One region of the Lactobacillus sp. ESL0684 genome, then DNA from elsewhere that is predicted to be linked to it. Evidence: riboswitches for the same ligand, from Rfam matches in the RefSeq annotation. Region 1 holds a riboswitch; the other holds the start of a gene.
What was found. Region 1 has a riboswitch for FMN ahead of ribD (bifunctional diaminohydroxyphosphoribosylaminopyrimidine deaminase/5-amino-6-(5-phosphoribosylamino)uracil reductase RibD). Riboswitches for the same ligand answer to the same signal wherever they lie in the genome.
Positions count from the first base shown of each region.

Region 2: another riboswitch for FMN. It lies ahead of OZX56_RS04605 (ECF transporter S component); the one in region 1 lies ahead of ribD (bifunctional diaminohydroxyphosphoribosylaminopyrimidine deaminase/5-amino-6-(5-phosphoribosylamino)uracil reductase RibD).

Region 1 covers NZ_CP113941.1:1,621,219-1,629,369, forward strand. The annotation lists gene OZX56_RS07905 (PTS sugar transporter subunit IIC) at 1-47, opposite strand, end outside; gene OZX56_RS07910 (PTS sugar transporter subunit IIB) at 63-533, opposite strand; gene OZX56_RS07915 (sugar isomerase) at 800-1,795, opposite strand; gene ribH (6,7-dimethyl-8-ribityllumazine synthase) at 1,954-2,427, opposite strand; gene ribA (GTP cyclohydrolase II) at 2,429-3,655, opposite strand; gene OZX56_RS07930 (riboflavin synthase) at 3,675-4,274, opposite strand; gene ribD (bifunctional diaminohydroxyphosphoribosylaminopyrimidine deaminase/5-amino-6-(5-phosphoribosylamino)uracil reductase RibD) at 4,259-5,323, opposite strand; FMN riboswitch at 5,441-5,580, opposite strand; gene OZX56_RS07940 (LrgB family protein) at 5,758-6,483, opposite strand; gene OZX56_RS07945 (CidA/LrgA family protein) at 6,483-6,923, opposite strand; gene OZX56_RS07950 (LytTR family transcriptional regulator DNA-binding domain-containing protein) at 7,056-7,784, opposite strand; gene OZX56_RS07955 (sensor histidine kinase) at 7,830-8,151, opposite strand, start outside.
Region 2 covers NZ_CP113941.1:986,918-995,068, reverse strand. The annotation lists gene pyk (pyruvate kinase) at 1-144, shown strand, start outside; gene OZX56_RS04635 (S1-like domain-containing RNA-binding protein) at 255-1,142, shown strand; gene xerD (site-specific tyrosine recombinase XerD) at 1,135-2,034, shown strand; gene OZX56_RS04625 (reductase) at 2,043-2,405, shown strand; gene OZX56_RS04620 (segregation/condensation protein A) at 2,398-3,135, shown strand; gene scpB (SMC-Scp complex subunit ScpB) at 3,125-3,733, shown strand; gene OZX56_RS04610 (pseudouridine synthase) at 3,734-4,453, shown strand; FMN riboswitch at 4,482-4,597, shown strand; gene OZX56_RS04605 (ECF transporter S component) at 4,686-5,366, shown strand; gene OZX56_RS04600 (LysM peptidoglycan-binding domain-containing protein) at 5,492-5,953, shown strand; gene cmk ((d)CMP kinase) at 5,996-6,667, shown strand; gene rpsA (30S ribosomal protein S1) at 6,742-7,947, shown strand; gene der (ribosome biogenesis GTPase Der) at 8,015-8,151, shown strand, end outside.

The DNA.
Region 1 (8,151 bases):
ATTGCAAATACACCTATCAAGGCGACAACAAATGCTTTCCAGAACATAACAAATCCCTCCTTTTAGAGAATTTTATTTAAAAATTCCTTTCCAGATGATGGAACTTGCTGCATTACGATATCGATGCCTTGATCACACATTTTTTTAGTTAGATCAACTTCTTCTGGTGTTAAGAACACGGCATTACTGTAACGTTTCGCATTGGGACGATCTGGTATACCACCATAATTGATTTCATCTACATGTCCATAAGCCTCAACAAATTTCGCTAGCTCCGAAACTTGTGCAAAGATAAGCATAACATTATCTTTAAGTGCCTTAATTTGTTCCATTTTAGCTATTGCTGCATCAACACTGAAAACATTCAATTTGATATCTTCTGGTTTAGCCAGTTTTAAAGACATCTTCTTAAAATCATCATTTGCGGTTGCTGTATCAATCACAATAATTCGTTCTATGCTAGCAAACTTTGACCATGAAAAGATTACCTGTCCATGAAGTAATCGATGATCGACCCTAATCAGCTTTATCATAATATATTCACCTCATCTTGAATTTTAGAATTTACTTTTGACTAATAAAGACTCCTTTCTCACCAATAAAAGTACTAGATAAGCCTTTTATCAAGCTTTTACTTTTGGAATCATTATTCGATACCCGTTAAAGATACCTCAATAAAATCTTTACTTTTTATGACGTATTAACACGTACACCATTATATTATTACAAAATATATAATTTGTAAACACTTTCTGTGATATTAATTAATTTTAGCGAAGCTTTATTAAAAATATCTTTATTATCTATAGGTTTCTTTCCACATATATCTACGTGTTTCAAAGCTTTCATTAGTTGCATAAGATAATTGGCGCATATAAACATTGTTAAGAATCGAAGAGAAAAGCGAGTGATTAAAATACGGCGAAATGCTTTCTTTCAAATCATCTAAACCAATTTCTTTACCATCTAAAACATATAATTTTTTACCACCAAATCTTTGCTCAAATTTAAGAGCTCGCTCATCCTCTGGTCTAGTTTTTCCAGTCGCTAATAACTGAAAAATTGATTTATTCTTATCAGTAACTTCAAACGGTCCATTGAAATATTCATAACTATGAATGGTCGGTGAATTCAATTGCAACATTTCTTCTAGGTTACAGATCGAAAAGACATAGGCAGCACCCATTGTGGGGCCACTAGCGATTACATAGATAGTTTTTTCAGTTTTATTTAAATCAGCCCATTCTTTAGCAAGAGGAGTTGTATAGTCAACAGCTTTACGATACATCGGATCTAGAACATCAAAGGCTTGCATTGCATCAGCATAATCTTGATAACCTTCGACTTCGTTAACCAAGTTCATTGCTATATCTAATCCAATACTTGCATTTACGCGTTCTAATCTACTTTCATCAAGTGCCAAACTTTCATACTTGATCTTAAAATCTGCAACTTCTACCAACTCCGATTTATCAACATACAAAGCAATTGTAGTTGCACCATGGTCACGAGCCACTTTAGCTGCTTCGATTGTTTCATACGTTCCACGCATTGAACACAAAACCACTAAAGTATTCTGATCAAGATTTTTAGGTGCTGCATAAATAAATTCACCACTTGTGAACATACTTGAAAAAACACCTTGGGATTCCTGCTGCATAAAATAATTAGCACCGTAGAAGCCACCAAATGAGCCTCCAGCACCTACCCATAAAACTTGTTTTAATGTTCCTTTTGAATTAACTTTTGCAATAGCTGCTTTAACAGTTTGCTTAACTTCTTCTTGAATTTTCATATATTTCTCCTATTAAAACAAAACGTGTTAATACATCTATTATAATAAAGCGCTTTAATTATAAAGTAAAGAACTTTTTTGTGTAAAAGATTCATATCTTTTACACAAAAAAGGCTCAATCCTTCTTACAAAGAATTGAGCCTTTTTAAATGCCAAATTTATAATTCGTCGATTTGATCTTCGATATTTAAAACTTCTAAAATATCTGTGGCACAATCAGCACCTTTGTTGCCACCCTTGCCACCTGCACGATCCGTTGCTTGAGCAACTGTATCTGTAGTTAACAAGCCAAACATCACTGGTACTGGACCGGTTGCTGAAGCAGCAGCTAACTGGCTAGTAGTACCTTGGCAAACGTAATCAAAATGAGATGTTTCACCGCGAATAACTGCACCTAAAGCAATTATGCCATCAACCTTACCGCTTTTGGCCAAGCAATTAACCGTTCTGGCCAATTCAAAAGCGCCAGGAACATGAATCACTGTTAGGTTCTCATCTGATACACCAGACTTTTTCAATTGTCCAACAGCTCCGCTAAGCAAGCGATCCGTTACAACACTATTAAACTGTGCAACGACTATACCTATTCTCTTATCTTGTCCTGCCGCAATATTACCTGTAATTTCTTTCATGTTAATCTACCTCATTCAAAATATGATTCATTTGATGTTTTTTAGTTGCTAAATATTTTTCATTTTCTTTAGTTAAACCAACTTCCATCGGTACTCGCTCAACCACTTTAATACCATAGGCCTCTAGCTGAGCAACCTTATCAGGATTATTAGTCATGAGCCGGACTTCAGAAATTCCTTTTTGGCGCAAAATTTTGGCAGCTAAGTTGTAGCGACGAGCATCAACCGGAAAACCAAGCTTTTGATTAGCCTCAACAGTATTTGCACCCTCATCTTGTAATTTGTAAGCACGCAATTTATTAGCTAAGCCAATACCGCGACCCTCTTGGCGCAAATACAAAACAGCACCTGAACCATTAGCTTCAATCTTATCTAGCGATTCTGCTAATTGAGCACCACAGTCACACCGTTTAGACCCAAAGACATCCCCAGTCAAACACTCACTATGCAGCCGCAATAATAATGGTTCATCTGGTTTAATATCACCCTTACTGATTAATAAAGTTGGTTCTTTTTCAGGTTGTTTCTCATTTTCAAAACCCTCAAGTTCAAAATGACCATGCTTAGTTGGAAAATCAACTTTGGTAATTGATTCAACCTTTAAGTCTTCATCTTCTTGACGCTTGCGATATTCAATTAATTCTTCAATAGTCAAGTACGGTAATCCCATACCTTCTGCTAAAGCCTTTAAATCTTTGCGCCGAGCCATTGTACCGTCTTTTTTGATACATTCACAAATAAAGCCAACTGGTGCTACTCCTGCAAGGCGAGCCAAATCCAGTGCTGCCTCGGTGTGACCAGTTCGTTCCAATACGCCGCCTTCTTTAGCAACTAATGGAAAAACATGGCCAGGATGATAAAAATCATCCCAAGTACTGTTGGGATCAGCTAATTTTTTAATTGTCTTAGCACGATCGTATGCAGAAATACCAGTAGTGGTCGTTGTAGCATCAACACTTAACGTAAAAGCTGTCCCAAATTCATCATTTGATCCAGTTTCAATTGGGCTAATATGCTGGCGATCGGCATATTCCTTACTCATTGGTACACATAACAAACCGCGAGCTTTGGTAATCATGGTATTAACCATCTCAGGTGTTGCTTTTTCAGCTAGGCCAATCATATCGCCTTCAGATTCACGTTGTGGTGAATCAGCCACAATTACTAAACCACCATTTCTCATGTGATCAAGGATTTTACGCATTTTTTCATTTAATTGATCTGTCATTTTATTTCCTCACTATAACTTATTTGTTCCAAGCTTGACACTGTTTTACCACATAACGGCCAATCATATCCGTTTCAATATTGACATGGTCACCTAATTTGTAACCAGCTAAAGTCGTATTAGCAATGGTAAATGGAATCAGGCTCACACCAAATTCGGCATTTTGTGCCATGGTGACCGTTAAGCTTATACCATCAATCGCGATTGAGCCTTTTTCTACAATATATGGATCATATTGTTGTGGTACTCTAAACCGCAATTCAATCGAATTTTCTGTTTCAACTCTAGCAGTTAATTCTGCCGTGGTATCAACATGACCAGCTACAATATGACCATCTAAGGTTGCTCCCAAAGCCAGTGATGGCTCTAAGTTAACCACACTTGATACTTGTAAATTGCCCAGATTAGTTCGCTTCATCGTTTCTGGCATCACATCAACAGTAAACTCATCATTAGTCCAATCAGTTACGGTTAAACAAATTCCATTAACTGCAATGCTGGCACCAAGCGGCAAATTTTCTTGGGCTAATTTAGGAGCAGCAATTGCTAACTTAGCATGCTTTTCAGTTATTTCCAAACGAGTGATCTTACCCGTTGCTTGAATTATTCCGGTAAACATTGTTTTCTCCTTGCGCTAATGCGCACATCTTGCTCTAAGGTCTTTACATCAATTAGTTCATATTGTGATGAAGTCGCTCCCAACTCTTGTCCTACTGCGACTGGCAAAGCAGTCCCGCCTAAGACCTTAGGTGCTATATAAGCTATTATTTGATCGGCTAAATCTGCTGCTATAAACTCTGCTTGAACCTGACTACCACCTTCAACTAACAGGGATTGAATCTCATATTTTGCAAGTAATTTAACAATTTTAGTTGGAGTCCATTTAGCTTGCGTAAAAATTTTAACTGCAACTGGCAGTTCTTTCTGCAATTCTTGTTCACTTAACAGCCAAATTTCACCTGGCTGATTAAATAATTCCTGAGTGAAGTCTATCCGATTAGCATCTTTAGTCAAGATTATTCTAATAGGTGGGATTGGCAAACACTTAATTCGCACTGTTAGTTGTGGATCATCAATTCTTAAAGTATTAGCACCTATTAAAATAGCTTGATTCTGACAACGTAATTTTTGGACATCGAGTTGGGCAGCATCGCCAGTTAACAAGGTTCGCTTATTACCCGCTGCATTAAGCTTACCATCAAGAGACATCGCATATTTGAGGGTAACTAGTGGCCTTTGTTGTTGATAAAAGAAGTTATAGGCCTCATTCAAATACTCCGTACCACCAATGACTTCAGTTGTGATGCCATGCTCTTGTAGAAACTTTATCCCTTTACCAGCAACTATTTTATGTGGATCAAGTTGTCCAATAACTACGCGTTTGATTCCTGCTTCAGCCACTTTTTCACAGCAAGGTGGCTGCTTACCATAATGACTACAAGGTTCCAAAGTAACATAAAGTGTAGCACCATCAGCTAATTCGGGTTTAGCCAAGTGAGCCAATGCGTTAACTTCAGCGTGAACTTGCCCATACTGATGATGATACCCAGTAGCTAAGACTTGACCATCTTTAACAATAACTGCTCCCACTAAAGGATTCGTCCAAGTCATTGCCCGCGCCTTTAATGCTTCTTGGGCTGCAAGTTGCAGATAATCCTTATCCTGCATTAATTTCACTTCCTCAACAAAAAGCCTCGCTGATCTTAATCAACGAGGTCTTCATAATCAACTATCATTAGCTCTTAACCAAGCTTATTCTTGAATTGCAAGTTAAATACTAGTCTTTATTTTCTTCTCCCATCCAGACTTTAACTGTCGGTACCAGACTTGCACTAGTTCCACCACCATGATAGTGGGTCACGGACTTCAATTAAGCATTAATTGTTACCGTCGGTATGGAATTACACCTTACCCCGAAGAAATTCTTTAATTATCTTAAGCATAATATACAGATACCCTTACGTCAATAGAAAGCTAGTTAAATTCATTAATTAAAACTAATTTTATCAAAAATAAAAACGTGTGAGTCACAGGGCTACACACGTTTTATTGTAAGTAAACATAGCTATAAATTTAAATAATAATTTTTACCAAATTTGATTCTACAAACCAAGCAAATGGGCAAAAGCTGGAACTAATAAGTTATCAACTAATCCAGTTGCAACTACTGCTACTGCAGCCATCGCCCCTTGCACAGAACCCATCTCTAGAGCGAAAGCTGAGCCAACAGTATGTCCTGCAGCTCCTAAACCTAACCCAGTTCCCATCGGATCTGTATCAAGTTTAAACCACTTAACCATCTGCTTGCCTAGTGCATAAATCATTACGGCATTTAGAATACATGCCATTGCAGTAATTGATGCGTTACCGCCAATTGCTGTTGTCAGTGGCATGGCAATCGCAGTTGTTGCCGATTGACTAAGCATCGATCTAACACCAACTTCATTTAATCCTGCTGCCTTAGAAATAAAGGTAATCAAGATTAAGGAAACAAAAGTACTGATTACCAAGCTAGTTAAAATGATCCCCCAATTTTTCTTGATAACATCATTACGCTTGTATAAAGGAACAGCAAACGCAATTGTTGCTGGTGTAATAAACCAGAAGATAATATCTCCACCTGGTTTGTAGGCTTGAGTGTAGACCTGAGTTGTTGAAACATCAAATACTTTGCCTAAAACTACCAAAATGGCAATTCCTAAGACCATAGCAACAAACAGAGGTTGGAATAAGAAAAAACCATGTGACTTTTTGAAAAGCCACTGACCAATCAAAAAGACAAATAATGATAGGAATACACCAAATAAAGGATTACTTAAATAAGCCATCATTTACTGCCCCCAGTCTTAACATTATGAGCTATCGAATGATGTCCAGATGTGATTCTCTTTTTAAGCCAAACCAAGATTCGAGTTGTGTAAGCAGTTACCACCAATAAAATAATGGTTGCTAGCAACACTACCAAGACTAACTGAACACCTTGCGATTTCATGATATCCAAGTTAGCAGCCAAAGAGATTCCCGAAGGAACAAACATAAAACTAATCAACGAGATTAAGGCACTACCAAAGGAATCAACCCATTCAATTTTAACTACATGTGTTGTCAACAATACATAAAGCAAAACTAATCCAATTACAGGTGTTGGTACTGGGAATGACTTGGGCATCATTTCTGATATCAACTGTGATACAAATAAAATTGTGGCATAAACCAACATTTGAAACAGAATTGGCGCTGATTTAGTTTCTGGCTTTTTCTCTTTCATTACACTCATTTCCTTTCTCTAACTTATCTTTATTTCAATGATTAAGATATACCTAAAGTAAGAATCTGAAAGCGATTTTTTGTTTAAATGCAAAATTTAATGGCTTAACTACCCAATAGCAATGCCGAATTTCTATCCCATTCCAAGTTGCTTACTTAGATCGGCACGATAAGAACGACCCACCTGAACTTTTTCACCATTATCCATAACTAGCAACAACGTATGATTAAACCAAGGCTGTACTTCTTTTACTTCCTCAAGATTTACCAACGTATTTCGGTGAACTTGCATAAATTTAGGCTTAGGCAACCGCTGTTTTAGCCAAGACAAAGTTTTACGAGTTTGGTACTGCTTTTTGGCAGTCGAAACTGTCAAAACACCATCACTGATAGTTGCTGACACGATATCAGACAACTTGATCACGACATTACGATCATCTAGTTCAATCGTTAATAAATCATTAATTGAACTTGCAGCAGGTACTTCTTGCGATAAAACTTTCTTTACCTTAGTCAGAGCTTGGTCAATTCGCTCTTGTTCAAACGGTTTTAAAACATAGTCCAATGCGCCTACATCAAAGGCTTTGACCGCATATTCGTCATAAGCAGTAGAAAAGATAATAATTGGTGAATAATTTAATTGCTTAAGTTCGTTCGTTAATTCAAAGCCGTTTTCTTCATTAAGAGAAATATCTAAGAAGATTAAATCAATTTTATTTTTCAAAAGCTGACTCTGAGCTTCTTTTAAATCCTCTGCTTGATATATAGCCAATGATTCAGTTGCTAAAACAGCACTTTTTTCAATTAAATATTTTAGCTCAGTTCTGGCTAATGGCTCATCATCGACCAATAAAATATTCATTGTAAAAACCCCTTTCGTAAATTTCTCAGTTAGCTTTGTCTAACACTAAGACTGCTTATGGACTTCATATTTAATAGGGATAACCGTTTTGAAAGTTGTTCCTGCTGGACTAGTGCTAATTTGTAATTGACTGCTAGTCCCATAGAGGCCCTGCAATCGCTTATTCAAATTATACAACGCTGTACCGCTGCCTTTAGACTCAGTGACTGGTTTTTTACCAAGCTTTTTTAAAATTGCTGGATCAATTCCGTTACCATTATCACTAACCCTAATGGATAATTGGTTATCATTAAGCCGCTTAAGTTCAACTGTAATCCAATTATCTGTTTTACGTCCCTTGAAGGCATGACGGACTGCATTTTCAACA
Region 2 (8,151 bases), 630 kb from region 1:
CACGCTGCTGTTGTGGGCTTATCACTAGGTATCCCAGTTGTAGTTGGTGTAACTGATGCAACTGAAAAGATTGCTGAAGCTGCAACGATTACTGTTGATGCTCGTCGTGGTGCAATTTACCAAGGTGAAGTTTCTAATCTGTAATTAAAAAAGTTAATAAAATAAGTAGTCAGCCCAATGCTGGCTATTTTATTTTGGATGGTTTTCTTTTATACTTAGGTAAAGATGAAATCTGTAAAATTAGGAGAATGATTATGCTAGGGACGATTGCAACTGGAAAAATAATTGATCAAAATACGGATGCTTATTTTGTCCAGATTGAGGGCATTACTTATGAATTGAAACGTAAGGAGATTGCACAAGAAGAAAAACTTGTAGTTGGTGCTGAAGTTCGTGGCTTTATTTATGATAATAAACAGCATAATCGTGAAATGACGCAATTTTTACCACATGTACAAGCTGACCAATATGGTTGGGGCAAGGTAACAGATGTTAAATTTGGATTAGGGGTATTTATTGATATTGGTTTACCAGATAAAGACGTTGTTTTATCTGGTGATGATTTACCATTTGATAAAACTCATTGGCCGCAAAAAGATGATCAGTTGTTAGTTCACTTAGTTACTGATGCTAAAGATCGAATTTGGGCTGAGCTAGCTGATGAAAATATTTTTGAACAGTTAGCAGCACATTTTCCGGCCGATATGAAAAATAAAGATGTATTTGCTACAGTATACTCTAGTCGTGAAGTAGGCGCATTTGTGATCACGAGCCAATATTACTTAGGTTTTGTACATGCTTCTCAAATGGAAGCTCCGCTGCGTGTGGGTCAACAATTTAAAGGTCGGGTAATTGGAACTAGTCAATATGGTAGATTAAATTTAAGCAGCTTACCTCGAGCTTTTGAAGAGATTGACGATGATGCTCAGATGATTTTAATGAGTTTACGACGTAAACAAACTAAGACATTACCTTTTTCCGATAAGTCTGCTGCAAGTGAAATCAAGAATTACTTTGGCATTTCAAAATCTGCTTTTAAAAGAGCTTTAGGGCATCTATTAAAGGCAGATTATATTGCGGAAGATAAAACGGCTGGCACGATCAGTTTAATTAATGATCCAGAAGATAATGAACATGAATAAGTTACAGGAACAGGTTGAAGATTATTTGCGCTACGTGCAACTTGAGCGAGGCCTTAGTGCTAATACAATATCTGCCTATAGACAGGATCTAACTGAGTTTTTGGCTTTTTTGAAAAAAGAAAATTTGTCATCTTGGCCAACTAAAGCTGTTGATATTGACGCTTTTTTGGCGCAACAGCGTGATTTGAATAAAGCAACTAGTTCAATTAGTCGCATGATTTCAAGTTTACGTAAATTTTATCAATGGTTAGCACGTCAAAATATTCAAAAAATCAACCCTATGTTAGAAATTGATCCGCCAAAAAAAGAACAGCGTTTGCCGGTCGCGTTGAGTGTGGCAGAAGTGACACAATTATTGCAACAACCAGATACTACACGAAAGTTAGGCTTACGCGATCGGGCTTTACTGGAAACTTTGTATGCGACTGGGATTAGGGTTAGTGAATTAATTAACCTCAAGTTTGATGATTTGCATGAAGATTTAAAACTATTGAAAGTTTTTGGTAAAGGCTCTAAGGAGCGCTTGATCCCAATTAGCGGCGTGGCAATTTCTTGGATAAAAAGTTATCAGCAAAAAGTTCGTGATCCATTAGTGTTAAAAGTTGGTAAAAATAGTGATTTTATTTTTCTTAATAATCGCGGTGGATCGTTGTCTAGGCAGGCAGTTTGGCAAATTATCAAGCGCTATTGCCAGTTAGCAGGCATTAAAAAAGATGTCACTCCGCATACATTACGACACACATTTGCCACCCATCTGCTAGAAAACGGTGCTGATTTACGAATTGTTCAGGAAATCTTGGGACATTCAGATATCAGTACGACACAAATTTATACGAATTTATCGCAAAAGCATATTTTACAAGTTTATGCGAAGACACATCCACGAGTTTAGGTGATTAAATGCTGATTGAATGTAAGAATGATCAAGAAAAGGTAGCCATGGGATTGTTATCTTATTTATCTGATTTCAAAAACTTGGCCAATTTAAAAGATGAAATAAATTTAAACAAAACTAGTACTGAATTTCAGTTGTATTTGTTCCGTTATGAAAGTGCTAATTTTATTGGAGTGCTTGGTACACAATTTGATCAAAATTTTGTTATTGTTCGTTATATTTCGTTTGCCCCTGATTTTCGTCTAGAAAAATATCAAGCACAAGCAATTCGTGAGTTGGCAGCAAATAATCCAACGAAGAAAATAACTGCAGTACCAGAGTATGCGTATCTAACTAAATATCTAAAAACAAATAATAACTATGAGTGATAACTTAACTTTAGAATTACCAAATTTTGAAGGGCCACTTGACTTGCTGCTTCATTTAATTAATCGTCAAAAGATTGATATTTATGATATCCCCATTGCCAAAATAACGAGTCAATATCTTGCATATCTACAAGAAATGAAGCAGTTAAATTTGCAAATTGCTGGAGAATATTTTGTAATGTCCTCGACTCTATTGAGAATCAAATCCCAGTCTTTATTGCCTCAAAATGATTTTGTTAATGAAGATGAGCCAGTCGAAGATCCACGTGACGAGTTAGTCCAGCAATTGGTCCAATATTCAGTTTTTAAAAAAATATCAGTTTATTTTAAGCAGCGTAATGAGTCAGTACCTGTTGTGGTTGCTAAAGAAGAGAGTGTACCGCAGACCAAAAGTGTGCAACCATTGCCTTTGGGACAGATTACTTCATCCCAACTTGCTAATACCTTTAGTGTTGTTTGGCAAAGATTAAAATTGCGGCAGCCAGATATCGCCTCAGTTAACGTAGAACAGACGCCAATTACTGCTATGATAGAGCTGTTAGAAAGTAACCTTGTCAAATATCAGAAAGTTAGCTTTTTTTGGTGTAGTAAACAATTGCATAGCTTATCTGATGTGATTGGCTTATTTTTAGCTATGCTAGAATTATGTAAAAACCAAAAAGTAAAAGTGAGTCAGACGCGCACGTTTGGTGATCTTGAATTAGAAAGAATTGATGCGAATGACGAGTAAATTGGCAGAATTAGAAGCATTACTATACCTTGCAGGTGATAATGGCATAGCTAGTGATAATTTAGGTGAATTATTGCAAATAGAACAACCAGCATTACGTGAATTAACTAGTAAGTTAGCAGCCAATTTGCAGCAAGATCAAGACTCAGGACTACAGTTATTGCAGCTTAATCATCAGTATAAGTTAACAACTAGACCCGAAGTAAGTAAGATTGTGACAAATTATTTTCAAAAAGATCTTACTAAGTCGCTCAGTCAATCTGCTTTAGAAATTTTATCGATTGTCGCTTACAAGCAGCCAATCACGCGGATTGAGATTGATGAAATCCGGGGTGTTAATTCATCAGGTGCTTTGCAAACATTAATTTGGCGTGATTTAATTAAGACTGATGGCAAAAAGGAAGCACCTGGTCATCCAAATTTGTATGTAACTAGTGATTACTTTTTACAATATTTTGGCTACCAAAGTTTAGCTGATTTACCATTAATTGAAGATTTTGAAGATGATAGCATTGATGCTGAAGGACAAATGGATTTATTTGCTGCTAAAGGACAAATGGATCAGAAATTAGCTGAGACTAAAAAACAAGGAGAATAGATGGTTTTACAACGTTTACAAAAGGTAATTGCTGAAGCGGGAATTGCTTCAAGACGAAAAGCGGAGAAAATGATTGTCGCAGGCCGAGTGACTGTTGATGGTGAGCCAGTTACTAAGCTAGGAACTAAAGTTGATACTTTTAGTAATATTGCTGTTGATGGGGAACCGATTGAGCGCGAAAGTTTGCACACATATCTTTTTTATAAACCGCGCGGTGTCGTGTCTACCGCTAATGATGATAAAGGTAGAAAAACGGTAGTAGATTATTTTAAAAACGTTCCTTATCGTTTATATCCAATTGGTAGACTAGATTACGACACTTCAGGATTATTGTTAATGACTAATGATGGTGAATTAGCTAACTTATTGATGCATCCGCGTAACAATGTTGCTAAAGTTTATGTTGCTAAAATTACTGGTCATTTGTTGCCAGAAGAGATTGCGCAGTTGACTCATGGTGTAAAATTTGATCAACACAAAAGCGCGCCAGCTAAGGTTAAAATTATCCGCAGCGATAAAAAGAAGAATATGCAAATTGTGCAATTAACGATTCATGAGGGACATTATCACCAAGTTAAACGGATGTTTAAGGCAGTTAATCATCAAGTAGATAAACTTTCGCGCGAGAAGTACGCTTTTTTGACTTTAGATTCATTGGTTTCTGGTAAATATCGTGAATTATCACATGCTGAAGTTGACAGATTAAAGCATGTAGATTAGTATGTTATACAGAATTTGAATATAAGTTTGTTGTCTTCATGGCAGGGTGTAAGTCCCGACCGGTGGTGTGAGTCCACGACCCACGTATTGTGGTGGAATCGATTAAGATACCGATAGTTAGAGTCTAGATGAAAGAAGACAGACTAAACTAAAGGTTTACGATGAAGAATTGAATCATTTACTTTTATTAAGTCTGTTGCTAGAAGCAGCAGACTTTTTTGGAGGTAATTTTTTGAAAAGAAAAAATTCAAGCAGTTTAGCTAATATTATTGCTTATGTTTTGATTGGGACAATTGCTTTTGTAGTGATGCAGTTGGCGTTTCCGCTGCCGATTGCTAGTTTTTTAAAGTTTGATTTCTCTGACGTTGTTATTACCATTGGAACCTTCTTATTTGGTGCGGGCCCAGGTATCTTTATTGCAATAATTAGAATGGCAATTCATTTGATTTATAAGGGAATTGCCCTGCCAAGTATTGTTGGTCAGTTAGCCTCATTATTTGCCACATTATCATTTGCTTTACCGTTTTATTTTGTCACTAAAAACATTTCTAAAGAAGAACAAAATATGGGGAAACGACATCTGAAACCACTTGTTGGGATTATTTTGGGTATCATCGCCATGACTATTGTTCTGGCAACTCTGAATGCGCTAGTTTTAACACCAATGTATGCAGTTACATCAATTCCTAATCCGCCAGCTATTAGTAGTTATTCAGGATTACTAAGTTTTACGGAAAAAGTATATTTAGGTCAATTACTTCATCTTCCATCAATGAGTACTTATATTTTTGGCATTATTGTTCCATTTAATTTGTTAAAAGGTTCAATCAACGGAATTGCAGTTTATTTGTTATTTGAAACAGTCTTACGTAATTTAAAACCATTTGTGCAAAAGCGTTTTAACCTAAAATAAATAGCTTAAAATTAAAAAGGTAATATTCTTGCTAATCGGTCATGAAAATGACCGATTTTTTGTCCAATTTTTAGATTAAATATGCTAAAATGAAACGGGTTAGTGATAAATGGAGGTATTTTTCGATGAAGCAGACACAAGATAAACCATATAAATACTATCAACGACCAACTGATAAGCGTGTTGATGCGCAGCATTCAAGCGCAAAAGGCTGGTTAGCAATGCTGGCAATTTTGTTAATTATCTGTGCTGCTCTTGTGCCTATTGTTCATCAATTGGCTACTAACTCTAAACCGGCAGAACAGGCTGTTGAGCTGCGAACTTCTAAGCATAAAAGCTCTAGGACTAAAAAATCAACAGCAACTACTGCTAAAAGAGCAACTAAGAAGCTTAAAGTTGATAAAACTGAGAATCAACAGCCTAAAACTAAGACAGTGACTACTCCTAAACAATACGTGGTGAAGAGTGGTGAAACTTTAACTAGTATTGCGGATAAGTTTAATACAACTGTTGGTAAATTGGCTGAGCTCAATAACTTAAGCATTGATGCGCAAGTTGATGAGGGACAAAATTTGACGTTAAGGTAATTTAAAGAAAGGTTAGGGACTTTATGTCCCTTTTTGATTGGGATGCAGATAGCAATTGATGGCCCAGCTTCAGCTGGCAAAAGTACGGTCGCAAAAATTATTGCGCAAAAATTAGGTTTTATTTATATTGATACTGGAGCAATGTATCGCGCCTGCACGCTGATTGCGAGAAAGCATCAGCTTGATTATGGTGATGAAGCAGCAATTTTAACTGCTCTTGACCATGAAAAAATTGAATTAAGAGCAGAAAATAGCGTGCAGAAGGTCTATGTAAGTGGTCAAGATGTCTCGCAAGAAATTAGAACGCCTGAAATTTCGGCTAATGTCTCACAAGTATCTGCTTTAGCTGGAGTTCGAACTAAAATGGTAGCTTTGCAAAGACAATTAGCTGGCAAAACCGATGTAATCATGGATGGTCGCGATATTGGTACCACTGTTTTACCTAATGCTGAAGTTAAAATATTTTTAGTAGCATCAGCCAAATCGCGTGCTCAAAGAAGAATGCTTGACTTTAAACAGCGAGGCATCAAGACCGAACGAACAGTTGCTGAAATTGAACAAGATATTTCAATGAGAGATTATAAGGATTCACATCGGGCTATTTCACCATTAAAAAAAGCCCAGGATGCAATTGAAATCGATACAACTAGGATGACAATTGACCAAGTTGTCACTGAAATTTTGTCCAAAATAAAAAAATTCAAAAAAAACTAAAAAAAAGGGTTAAAACAGTAGAAAAATATCTCAGTTTCATTTAGAATTAGATTTATGATATTGGGAGGTAAATAATGTCAGAAAACAGTAATCAATTTTTAGATGCATTGAAGCAAATGCAAGGAGTTGAGGTCGGAGATATTGTCGATGTCGAAGTATTAGACGTTGAAGATGGTCAGATCGATGTTGGGGTAGAAAACGCCGGTGTTGAAGGTGTCGTTCCTCGTCGTGAATACACTTCAGATCGCAATGCCGATTTACGTGAACTTGTTAAGCCAGGAGATAAATTCAAAGCTTTAGTTTTGAGAAAAGCTGGTGGTGACAAGGAAAATGGTGAATTCTTCTTTTCAGTTACCCGCTTGAAAGAAAGAGAAGCTTACGATGAGTTACAAAAGGACTTTGAAGCAGGAAATGCTATTGAAGGTACTGTAACTTCATCAGTTCGTGGTGGTTTATTAGTTGATGTTGGTACTAGAGGATTTTTACCAGCTTCATTGATTTCTAACCGTTACGTTTCAGATCTTAAGCCATACATTGGTAAAACAATGAAACTTAAGATTACTGAAATCGATCCAAGCAAGAATCGGTTAATTCTTTCTCATAAGGATTTAATTGAAGAAGAACGTGAAGAAGCCTTTGATAATGTTGCATCACAACTAGTTGTTGGTGATGTCGTTGAAGGTAAAGTTTCTCGTTTGACTAACTTCGGTGCATTTGTTGACGTTGGTGGTGTAGATGGTTTAGTCCACATTTCCGAAATTTCATATAAGCATGTTGATAAGCCTAGTGATGTCTTAAAAGCTGGTCAAGATGTTAAAGTTAAAGTTATTGGTATTGATGATGACAGACATCGTATCTCCCTTTCAATTAAGCAAACTGAACCTTCTCCGTTTGAACAAGCAACGGCTGAATTACATGAAGGTGACATTTTCGAGGGTGAAGTTAAGTCACTAACTAACTTTGGTGCCTTTGTCGAAGTTGCCGATGGTATTCAAGGCTTAGTTCATGTTTCTGAAATTTCATATAAGCATGTTGATAAGCCTAGTGATGTTTTAGAAATCGGCCAAACTGTTAAGGTTAAGGTTTTGAACATTGATCCAAACGAACGTCGGATCTCACTTTCAATGAAGGCAGCTGATTCTAAAGGCTCTGATAATGAGGGCTCACATTCACACGGTTCTTACAACAGAAGTTCTGTTAACAAGAAATACATGAATAATGATGATAATGGCTTTGCTTTGGGTGATCTGATTGGTGATCAACTAAAAGATCGTCGTTAAACTTAGATAAAAAAGTCGACTTTTGTGAAGCCGACTTTTTTATTTTTATTAGAGGAGGCTGAAAAATATGGTTTTACCAGTAGTTGCGATTGTTGGACAACCTAATGTTGGTAAATCAACTCTTTTCAACCGGATTATTAATGAACGCTTAGCTATTGTTGAAGACAAGCCAGGAGTTACCCGTGATCGTAATTATGCGCAAGC